Regions from separate parts of the Duganella kummerowiae genome, predicted to be linked through region 2. Evidence: predicted binding sites of a transcription regulator. Region 2 holds the regulator's gene; the other holds the start of a gene.
The links. Region 2 encodes sigma-54, which starts transcription at its own class of promoters, with help from an activator protein. Its sites were predicted from a motif close to TGGCANGNAANCTGCTTT; they were not measured.

Region 1: the regulator sigma-54 is predicted to act here: its motif matches at 3,284-3,301, upstream of adh (aldehyde dehydrogenase).

What each region holds. Positions count from the first base shown of each region.
Region 1 covers NZ_JBKFEH010000033.1:7,594-13,467, reverse strand. The annotation lists gene ACLB1G_RS27765 (sigma-54-dependent Fis family transcriptional regulator) at 1-1,707, shown strand, start outside; gene adh (aldehyde dehydrogenase) at 1,725-3,245, opposite strand; gene ACLB1G_RS27755 (TonB-dependent receptor family protein) at 3,431-5,554, shown strand; gene ACLB1G_RS27750 (hypothetical protein) at 5,567-5,874, opposite strand, start outside.
Region 2 covers NZ_JBKFEH010000008.1:286,522-292,395, reverse strand. The annotation lists gene lptC (LPS export ABC transporter periplasmic protein LptC) at 1-45, shown strand, start outside; gene lptA (lipopolysaccharide transport periplasmic protein LptA) at 64-657, shown strand; gene lptB (LPS export ABC transporter ATP-binding protein) at 657-1,412, shown strand; gene ACLB1G_RS09095 (RNA polymerase factor sigma-54) at 1,417-2,898, shown strand; gene hpf (ribosome hibernation-promoting factor, HPF/YfiA family) at 2,975-3,331, shown strand; gene ACLB1G_RS09085 (alginate lyase family protein) at 3,420-4,379, shown strand; gene ACLB1G_RS09080 (enoyl-CoA hydratase/isomerase family protein) at 4,388-5,467, shown strand; gene rapZ (RNase adapter RapZ) at 5,468-5,874, opposite strand, start outside.

The sequences.
Region 1 (5,874 bases), on a different contig from region 2:
GACCTGTCTGCCCTGATAGAACAGAACCACCTGCTGCACACGCACGCCGTCCCGGCCATGGAAGCGCTGTACCAGCAAATAGTCAACACCCACAACATGGTGATACTGACCGACGCCAGCGGCGTCATCGTCCACACCCTGGGAGACGACGATTTCCTGGAAAAGGCCGACCGCGTCGCCCTGCGCCCCGGCGTCACCTGGTCGGAGCAAAGCAAGGGCACCAACGCCATCGGCACCGCCATCGCCGAATGCGCGCCCGCACTAGTGCACGCCGACCAGCACTACCTGGCGGCCAACCACTTCCTGACCTGCTCCGCCGCGCCCATCTCCGACCACCTGGGCAAGGTGGTGGGCGTGCTCGATGTCTCGGGCGACCAGCGCAGCTTCCACCACCACACCATGGCGCTGGTGCGCATGTCGGCGCTGATGATAGAGAACCGGCTGTTCACGGCCGCCTTCGAGGACGCCATCACCCTGCACTTCCACGCGCGCCCGGAATTCATCGGCACCCTGATGGAGGGTATCGCATCCTTCAGCCCCGACGGCCGCTTCCTGGCGGCCAACCGCAACGGCCAGTTCCAGCTTGGGTTGCAGCCGGCAGCGCTGCGCGGCCATAGTTTCAGTTCCCTGTTCGGGTTGCCGGTCTCGGAACTGTATGAACATCACCGCGCCGCGGCGCCCGGACTGCTGGAGCTGCACCTGCAAAGCGGGGTGCGCGTCTATGGCCGCGTCGAGATACGGCTGGCGCATCCAGTATTCCAGCAAGCGCAAGTGCAGGCGCCGGTTGCGCGCCGCATCAAAGCCGCATCCGGCCTGGATAAACTGCGCACCGGCGACCCTCAGCTGGCGCAGATGCTGGACAAGGTGGCGCGCGTGCTGGACCACGACATCCCCATCATGATCATGGGCGAGACCGGCACCGGCAAGGAGCTGCTGGCCCAGGCCATCCACCAGGACTCCGCGCGCGCGGCGCGGCCCTTTGTAGCGGTGAACTGCGCGGCCATACCGGAGACACTGATCGAGTCCGAACTGTTCGGCTATGAAGATGGCGCCTTCACCGGCGCTCGCCGCAAAGGGGCATCGGGGCGCATCCTGCAGGCCAATGGCGGCACCCTGTTCCTGGACGAGATAGGCGATATGCCATTAAGCCTGCAGGCACGCCTGCTGCGCGTGCTGCAGGAGCGCAGCGTGACGCCGCTGGGCGGCGCCAGGGCCATTCCGGTTGACGTGCAACTGGTGTGCGCCACCAACCAGCCGCTGCGCGAACGCATCGCCCAGGGCCTGTTCCGCGAAGACCTGTACTACCGCCTCAACGGCCTGGTGGCCAAGCTGCCGCCGCTGCGCGAACGCAGCGACATCGACCAATTGGTGCACAGCCTCCTCGGGGGCCGCCACAACATCTCGCCGCAGCTGCTGCGCCAGTTCCGCCAGCACCGCTGGCCCGGCAACCTGCGCCAGCTCAGCAACCTGTTGCGTACGGCGCAGGTGATGGCCGGCGAAGAGCGCGAAATCTGCCTGCGCCACATGCCGGACGACTTCCTGGACGACCTGGCCCCAGCACAGCCGCAGCCCGCCAGCGCCAACATGGAGCAGATCGCGCAATCGGCCATCCAGCAGGCGCTGGACGCGCACGGCGGCAATGTCTCCGCCGCCGCCCGCGCGCTGGGGGTGTCGCGCAATACGGTGTACCGCCGCCTGCGCAATTAGAGGGCCTACCAGCGGGCTTAGAAGAAGCCGAGCGGGTTGGGGTTGTAGCTGACCAGCAGGTTCTTGGTCTGCTGGTAGTGGTCCAGCATCATCTTGTGGTTCTCGCGCCCGATGCCGGACTGCTTGTAGCCGCCAAAGGCCGCATGGGCCGGATACAGGTGGTAGCAATTGGTCCACACGCGCCCGGCCTGGATGGCACGCCCCACGCGGAAGGCACGCGCACCGTCGCGCGTCCACAAGCCGGCACCCAAGCCATACAGGCTGTCGTTGGCGATGCGCAGCGCCTCCTCTTCATCCTTAAAGGTGGTCACCGACACCACCGGACCAAAGATCTCCTCCTGGAAGATGCGCATACTGTTGTCGCCCTTGAAGACCGTGGGACGGATGTAATAGCCCTCGCCCAGTTCGCCCTGCTGCTGCAGGCGTCCACCACCGGCCAGCAGCTGCGCGCCCTCGTTCTTGCCGATGTCGATATAGGACAGGATTTTCTCCAGCTGTTCCCGCGAGGCCTGCGCGCCCAGCATGGTGCCGGCGTCCAGCGGGTTGCCCTGCTTGATGGCGGCCACCCGCGCCAGCGCACGCTCGATGAACTTCTCGTAGATCGATTCCTGGACCAGCACGCGCGAGGGGCAGGTGCAGACCTCGCCCTGGTTCAGCGCGAACATGGCGAAGCCTTCCAGGCACTTGTCGAAATAGGCGTCGTCCGCGTTCATCACATCCTCGAAGAAGATGTTGGGCGATTTGCCGCCCAGTTCCAGCGTCACCGGAATCAGGTTCTGCGCGGCGTATTGCATGATCAAACGGCCGGTGCCGGTCTCGCCGGTGAACGCGATCTTGGCGATGCGGGTGCTGGACGCCAGCGGCTTGCCCGCCTCCAGGCCATAGCCGTTGACCACGTTGACCACGCCCGGTGGCAGCAGGTCCGCCACCAGTTCCATCAGCACCATGATGGAGGCAGGCGTCTGCTCGGCCGGTTTGAGCACCACGCAGTTGCCGGCCGCCAGCGCCGGCGCCAGCTTCCACACCGCCATCAGGATGGGGAAGTTCCAGGGGATGATCTGGCCCACCACGCCCAGCGGTTCGTGGAAGTGGTAGGCATAGGTGTCGGCGTCGATCTGGGCGATGGAGCCTTCCTGGGTGCGGATGCAGGAGGCGAAGTAGCGGAAATGGTCGATCGCCAGCGGAATGTCGGCCGCCGTGGTTTCGCGTATCGGCTTGCCATTGTCGATGGTTTCGGCGGTGGCCAGCAAGGCCAGGTTCTGCTCCATGCGGTCGGCGATGCGGTTCAGGATGCCGGCGCGCTCGGCCGGCGAGGTCTTGCCCCAGGCGTCCTTGGCGGCGTGGGCGGCATCCAGCGCCAGCTCCACATCCTCGGCGCTGGAGCGCGCCACTTCACAGAATACCTGGCCGGTGATGGGAGTGACGTTGCCGAAGTATTCGCCCTTGACCGGCGCGACGTACTTGCCGCCGATGTAGTTGTCATAGCGCTGCTTGAAGGGATTGGCGACGCCCAGTTTGCTGATATCCGCGAGATTCATGTCATCCTCTTTCTACTGTGGTTATGGGTATGACTGGTTTTGCAAACGGCGTGCCAGCCCGCGCCAAGGGCGAGAAGCGTGCGCCCAGCTGTCCCAGCGGCGGAACAGTGTTCAGTTTTGACACAGGTGTGTGCACACACGGCGGCGATGCCGGGTATATTGCAGTCTGCCCGTATGGAGACTTCATGAAGCAATACCGATACCGCCTGAACGCCGCCGCCGCCCTGTGCGTGTCCGGCGCCGCCCTGGCCGCGCCAGACGATGCAGCGCCGGCGCAACCGGCCAATGTGGTGGTGGTCAGCGCCACCCGCGTCGGCCACCCCAGCGACGACATGCCTGCCGCGATAGACGTTATCGACGCCGAACGCATGGACGCGGCTCTGCCGCGCGTCAACGCCTCCGAAGCGCTGGCCGCCGTACCTGGACTGGTGGCGCAGAACCGGCAGAACTATGCGCAGGACCTGCAGATCTCCTCGCGCGGCTTCGGCGCCCGCTCCGCATTCGGCGTGCGCGGCGTGCGCCTGATTGCGGACGGCATCCCGGCCTCGATGCCGGACGGCCAGGGCCAGGCCGCTACTTTCAACCTTGACATGGCCGAGCGCATCGAGGTGCTGCGCGGGCCGTTCTCCGCCATCTACGGTAATCATGCTGGCGGTGTAATCCAGCTGTTCACCCGCGAACCGCAGGCGCCGGCCTCGGTTGAATTCAAACTGAGCGCGGGCAGGTACGGCAGCCGCAAGGCCGACCTCAACGCCGGCGGCAAGCAGGGCGGCGTCGGCTACCTGCTGGACGCCTCCCGCTTCGAGACCGACGGCTACCGCGCCCACAGCGCCGCCACCCGCGACCAGGCCTACGCCAAGCTGACCCTGTCGCCGCTGGAGGGCGCCAGCCTGACCATCGTCGCCAACGGGCTGCGCCAGGACGACACCCAGGACCCGCTGGGCGTGACCTGGGCCACCTACCAGCGCGACCCGCGCGCCGGCGAGACCGACGCCAGCGACACCCAGACGCCCAAGCGCACCCTGGCCGACCGCTACAACACGCGCAAGAGCATAGACCACCAGCAGATTGGCGCTGCATGGGAGCAGCGCCTGGGCGACGGCCGCCTGCGCCTCTCGACCTATGGCGGCAACCGCCAGGTGATACAGTACCAGGCGTTTTCCAAGGCTTTCCAGGCCCCCGTGACGCATTCCGGCGGCGTGGTCGATTTCGACCGCGACTTTTATGGCCTGGACCTGAACTGGCTGCACGTGAACCAGCTGGCGGGCGGACGCCTCAGCACCACTGTGGGCGCGGAATACGGCCGCTCCAGCGACGACCGGCGCGGCTACGAGAATTTCATCGGCACGACGTTCGGCGTACAGGGCGTGCTGCGGCGCGACGAGAACGATACCGTGTCCAACCTCGACCCCTACCTGCAAATGGAATGGGAATCGGGGCCCTGGATGCTGAGCGGCGGCCTGCGCCATAGCCGGGTGCGATTCGCCGTGGGCGACCGCTACCTCGCCAACGGCAATGACAGCGGCGGGCTGGAATACCGCCACACGACACCGGTGATCGGTGTGCTGTACAAGGTGGCGCCAGCGCTGAACCTCTACGCCAGCGCGGCGCGCGCATTCGAGACGCCCACGCTGAACGAACTGTTTTACTCCGGCAGCGGCGCCGGCTTCAACTTCCAGCTGCGCCCCGCCCTGAGCACCCAGCTGGAAGCGGGCGTGAAGGCGCGGCTGGACGCCCATACCCGCATCAACGCCGCCCTGTTCCAGACCCGCACCAGCGATGAACTGGTGGTGGACAGTTCCAGCGGCGGCCGCACCAGCTACCGCAACGCCGGCAAGACCCTGCGCCAGGGCGGGGAATTGTCGCTGGAATCGGCCTTCAGTCATGATTTGAGCACACGCGTGGCGCTGACAGGCCTGCGCGCCGTGTACGACAGCGCCTTCGGCAGCGTACTGGAAGGCAGCCGCCTGCCCGGGGTACCGAATGCCAACCTGTATGCCGAGCTGGCGTGGAAGGACAAAGAGCAGCGCTTCGGCGCCGCGCTGGAAGCCACCGCCAGCAGCAAGCTCTACGCGGAGGACAGCAACAGCGACCAGCCGGCGCCCGGCTATGGCGTGCTGCATGCACGGGTCAACGCCAGCCAGCAGTGGCATGGGTGGCAGTTCCAGCAGTACGCCCGCCTCAACAACCTGCTGGACAAGCAGTATGTGGGTTCAGTCATCGTGGGCGACACCAACAAGCGCTATTACGAGGCGGCGCCGGGACGCAACTGGATAGTCGGCGTCTCGGCGCGCTACCAGTTCCAGTAGCTGGTTTCCTGGCTAGCGCAGGGCGACGGTCTGGCGCTTCCAGGCCGGATCCTGCCAGCGGTAGAACGCACTCAGGGAACTGGGCTGGTCGGCGCTCTTGAGCACCGCCAGGGTGGCCATGTCGACCAGCTCGAAGCTGCGCTTGTAGCGTCCGTCGATGCGGGCCTCGCGCGCCACCAGCAGGTTGGCGCCGCCCGGCACCCAGCCAGCGAATTCCGCATAGCCCAGATCCGGATCGGCGGCTGCGGGAGGCAGCACGTCGGCCACCCAGCCCTGATCCGTGCGGTGGAACAGCCACATCTCGCGCCAGCCATCCATGG
Region 2 (5,874 bases):
TACGGGCGCGGCCAGATCGACGTGCCGCCGCGCGGCGCGCGCTGAGCACCAGGAGAACCCAACATGACACGACATACGATGCAATTACTGCTGGCCGCCGCCGCCCTGCTGCTGGGCGGCGCCGCCGGCGTGGCGCAGGCCGAGAAGGCCGATTCCAACAAGCCCACCGAGATCAAGTTCGACCAGCTGGAAGTGGACGACGTCAAGCAGATCAAGACCTTCACCGGCAACGTGATCCTGACCCGCGGCACCCTGCTGATGAAGTCGCCCAAGGCGGTGGTGACCGAGGACCCTGAGGGCTACCAGTACGTCACCCTGACCAATTCGCCCGGCACCATGGCCACCTTCCGCCAGAAGCGCGACGGCGCCGGCGACCAGTGGGTCGAAGGCCAGGCCGAGCGCATCGAATACGATGGCAAGACCGAGCTGGTCAAACTGTTTTCCAAGGCCCAGATCAAGCGCCTGGAAGGCAGCAAGCCGGCCGACCAGGTCGATGGCGAATTCATTTCCTACGACAGCCGCAAGGAATTCTTCGCGGTCAAGAACACCTCCACCGGCGAGAGCAAGGTGGGCGGCGGACGCGGCTCCATGGTGATACAGCCATCCAGCAAGAACCCGGCCAACGCCGCGCCGCAACCAGCGCCACAGGGGAAATAATGGACATGGCCAGCTGCGGCAGCACCCTGATCGTACGCGGACTGCAAAAGACCTATGGCAAGCGCCAGGTGGTGCATGACGTGTCGCTGCAGGTCGAGTGCGGCGAAGTGGTGGGCCTGCTGGGCCCCAACGGCGCCGGCAAGACCACCTCGTTCTACATGATCGTCGGCCTGGTGCCGTCCGATGCGGGCAGCATCGATATCAGCGGGACCGACATCTCGCGCCTGCCCATCCACCGCCGCGCGGCGCTGGGACTGTCCTACCTGCCGCAGGAGGCGTCCGTGTTCCGCAAACTGACGGTGGAAGAAAACATCCGCGCCGTGCTCGAAATCCAGCGAGTCAACGGCAAGCCTTTATCCAAGGCGGAAATTGATGAACGGCTCAATACCCTGCTAGCCGATTTGCAAATCGAGAAGCTGCGTGACAACGCCGCGCTGTCCCTGTCGGGCGGCGAGCGGCGCCGCGTGGAGATCGCGCGGGCCCTGGCCACCAACCCGCGCTTCGTGCTGCTCGATGAACCTTTCGCCGGGGTCGACCCGATTGCCGTGATTGAGATCCAGCGCATCGTGCGCTTCCTCAAGGAGCGCGGCATCGGCGTCCTCATTACCGATCACAATGTGCGCGAGACGCTGGGCATTTGCGACCGCGCATACATCATCAACCAGGGCACGGTACTGGCATCAGGCCGGCCAGACGACATCATCGCCAATGAGTCGGTGCGTCGCGTGTATCTGGGTGAACATTTCCGTATGTAGATCCATGAAACAGTCTTTGCAACTGCGTACCTCGCAACATCTCGCGCTGACGCCGCAGCTGCAGCAGTCCATACGCCTGCTGCAATTGTCGACGCTGGAATTGCACCAGGAACTGGAACAGCTGCTGACCGAAAATCCCTTGCTGGAAAGGCTGGACGACCCGCTGGACCACTCCGTGCGCCTGCTGTCCGATGGCGCCATCAGCCAGCCGGCCGGCGCCGCCGAGGCCGGCGCCGATCCCGTGCACACGCCCGACAATGCTGCGCCGGCCGGCGAAGGCGAGGCCTATGACGGCCCGGCCGCCGACACCGACAGCACCACCCCCGAGGCCGACATGGACTGGGGCGACGCCGGCCGTAGCAAGAACAACGACGACGAGGATTCCCGCCCGCAACTGGAAGCGGGCCACTGCACCCTGCGCGAGCACCTGATGGAGCAGATGCGGGTGACGGTGCTGGAAATGCGCGACCGCGCGCTGGTGGAAATCATCATCGATGCGCTGGACGAGAACGGCTACCTGGAAGAGCCGCTGGAGGACATCCACGCGCGCCTGCCGGAAGAATTGGAGATCGAGCTCGATGAGCTGCGCACGGCCCTCACGCTGCTGCAAAGCTTCGACCCGGTGGGCGTGGGCGCCCGTAACGCGTCCGAGTGCCTGGCGCTGCAGATACGCCGCATGCCCGGCGTGCCCCTGGTGACGCGGCGCATGGCGCTGACCATCGTCGAACAGCATCTGGCCTGGTTTGCCCAGCGCGATTTCAACAAGCTGAAAAAAGCCCTCAACTGCGACGAGGAAGACTTGCGCGAGGCGCAGGCCGTGATCCGCCAGTGTAATCCGCATCCGGGCGCCGCCTTCGCGTCCGACGTGTCCGACTACGTGGTGCCGGACGTGATCGTCAAGAAGGGCCGCAACGGCTGGCAGGTCAGCCTGAACAACGACGTCATGCCGCGCTTGCGCGTGAACGCCATGTACGCCAACCTGCTCAAGCAGGGCAAGGGCGAGGGCGCCATGGGTGCTCAGCTGCAGGAAGCCAAGTGGCTGATCAAGAACATGCGCCAGCGCTTCGACACCATCCTGCGCGTGGCGCAGGCGATAGTGGAACGGCAAAAGAATTTTTTCTCGCACGGCGCCGTCGCCATGAGACCCCTTGTGCTTCGCGAAATTGCTGATACACTGGGTTTACACGAGAGTACTATTTCTCGGGTAACAACTCAGAAATACATGCTGACCCCGCATGGCATGTTTGAGTTGAAATATTTCTTCGGCAGCCACGTCGCCACCGAAGCGGGGGGCGAAGCCTCATCGACGGCGATACGGGCGCTCATCGTGCAACTGACAGGAGCAGAAGACCCTAAAAATCCTTTATCCGACAGTAAGATTGCGGACATGCTGGGAGAACAGGGCATGGTGATCGCGCGACGTACTGTTGCCAAGTATCGCGAAGCCTTGAAAATCCCTCCAGTCAGCCTCCGCAAGTCTTTGTAGTGCATTGGCCACTGCGCGCCCGGCGGCAATGGGCGCCCGCACTGGCCGTAAGGCGACATCATCTTTAGGAGTGTGTATGAATCTCACCATCAGTGGTCATCATCTCGAAGTGACTTCGGCTATCCGTGAATACGTGCAGAACAAGCTGGAGCGCGTCACCCGCCACTTTGATCAAGTGATCGATATCGCCGTGATCCTCACGGTCGATAACCTTAAAGAGAAAGAGAAACGTCAAAAGGCTGAAATCAACCTGCGTATGTCCGGCAAGACCGTGTACGTGGAAAGCCTGTCGCAAGACCTGTACGCCGCCATCGATACGCTGATCGACAAGCTCGACCGGCAAGTCATGAAATACAAGGACAAAGTCCAGCAGCATGGCCACGACGCCATCAAACACCTGCCCGACAGCTACGAACCCACCGCCGCCGTCTAGACCCCACGCCGGCTCCACAACGAAGGGCGCGCTTGGCGCCCTTTTTTGCCTGTGTTAAGGTAAACGTTTTCCTTCTGCGAGTGGCTGCATGAAACTTGATAAATTATTTATATCGTTGCTGCTCAGCGCCGCCGTGTCCGTCTCCGCCGCCGCACCTGCCTGCAAGCCGGCGCCGCCGGCCGTGATCGACATCGACGCCAACGGCTACTACACCGACAGCCATCACTCCGTGATCGACCCGGTACTGCGCGCCCGCAACATCGCCAACACCAAACCCATCGAGGATTTCCTCGGCGAAGTGTCGAGCGCGGCCAGCCGCTACCAGGCCGACCCGCAGGGCCAGGCCGCCGACGGCGCCTGCGCGCTGGCATGGCTGTCGGCCTGGGCCGGGCAGGGCGCCATGCTGGGCAAGCTGAGCACGGAGCAGTCCTGGTACCAGCGCAAATGGACCCTGTCCGGCCTCTCGCTCAGCTATGCGCGCGTCAAGCCGGCCGCCAGCGAGCAGCAGCGCCAGGCCATCGAAGGCTGGCTGGGGACTATCGCCGACGCCACCATCCAGCATTCGGACGCGCATAAGGGCGTGCGCAACAACCACTACTACTGGGAAGGCCTGGCGGTGGCCGCCGCCGGCGCCGTGACCGGCGACCAGCGCCGCCTGGCCTGGGGCCGCAAGGTGTTCGACCACGCCATGACACAGGTGGCGGACGACGGCTCGCTGCCGGCCGAGATGGCGCGCGCCGCCAAGGCGCTGCACTACCACGTGTTCTCGGCCGTACCGCTGTCCATGCTGGCCTCGGTGCTGGACGTGCACTCGCCCAGGCTGGACCAGCTGGTGCGCTACACCATCGCCGCCGCGCGCGACCCGTCCGGCATCGCCAGGGCCGCCGGCGTCGAGCAGGAGCCGGTGGGGCCGGGCGAGATGTCGTGGACCGTGATCTATGCCCGCCATGAGGGCAAGCCTGAACTGGCGGCCGCCAACCCGACCCGCTATCCGCGCCTGGGCGGAGAACTGAAACTGGCCAATCCGCTGGAGCACGTGGCGCGGTAGAATGGGCCATGAGCGAATTCGTCCAGACCAGCATCAGCAACGGCGCCGGCGTCATCACGCTGGACCGTCCCCAGGCCCTCAATTCCCTGTCGCTGGAGATGGTGCGCGCCATCACACGCGCCCTGCTGGACTGGCGCGCCAGCGATGACGTGACGGCCGTGCTGATACGCTCCAGCGCCGCCAGGGCCTTCTGCGCCGGCGGCGATATCCGCTTCTTCCACGAGGTCGGGCGCACGCCGCGGGCGGCGCTGCTGGAGGATTTCTTCACCGAGGAATACGCGCTCAACCACCTCATCCACCACTATCCCAAGCCCTATGTGGCGCTGATGGATGGCGTGGTGATGGGCGGCGGCATGGGCATCTCGCAGGCCGGCCCGCAGGCGCGGGTGCGCATCGTCACCGAACGTACCCGCATGGCCATGCCGGAGGTGAATATCGGCCTGTTCCCGGACGTGGGCGGCAGCCACTTCCTGTCGCACGCGCCGCACGCCATGGGCCATTACCTGGGCCTGACCGGACTGGCCATTCACGCCGCCGACGCGCTGTATGCCGGGCTGGCCGACCACTATGTGCCGTCCACGCACCTGGGGGCGCTGGCGCAGCTGGTCGCCGCCACGCCCGGCGCCGGACTGCGCGCCGCCATCGCCGCGTTTGCCGCGCCGTTCCGCGCGCAGCTGCAGGCAGGCAGGCTGGAGGCGCAGCGCGACGCCATCGCACGCCATTTCAGCGCCGGCTCCGTGCCGGCCATCATGGACGCGCTGGCGGCCGACCCCAGCCCCTTCGCGCAAGAAGCCCTGGACGCCATGCGCGCCCGTTCGCCGCTGATGATGTGCGTGACCCACGAGCTGCTACGGCGCGGCGCCACGCTGGAGCTGGCCGAGTGCCTGCGCATGGAGCGCAGCCTGGTGCGGCGCTGCTTCGAGCATGGCGAGGTGCTGGAGGGCGTGCGCGCCCTGGTGGTCGACAAGGACCACGCGCCGCGCTGGAACCCGCCCGCGCTGGAACAGGTTGGCGGCGACATGGTGGCGCAGTTCTTCGAGCCGGTATGGCCCGGCTACGCCCACCCGCTGCGCGGGCTCGTGGGCTGATCAGGACTGTTCGCGGTGCCTGACCACCACGCGCTCGGCGGGGTGGAAGTACTGCGCCAGGCGCTCGGCCATGTACACCGAGCGGTGCTGGCCGCCGGTGCAGCCCACCGCCACCGTCAGGTAGCTGCGGTTGTCGGTCTTGAACGAGGGCAGCCATTTTTCCACGAAGGCGCGGATGTCGTTGTACATCTCCACCGCGCTGGGCTGGGCATTGAGGAAGTCGATTACGGGCGCGTCGCGGCCGTTGAGCGGGCGCAGGGCCAGGTCGTAATACGGATTGGGCAGGGCGCGCACGTCGAACACGAAATCGGCGTCCATGGGCACGCCCAGCTTGAAGGCGAACGATTCGAAGAACAGGGTCAGCGGCGCGCGCTCGATCGCCACCAGGTCCTTGATCCAGCCGCGCA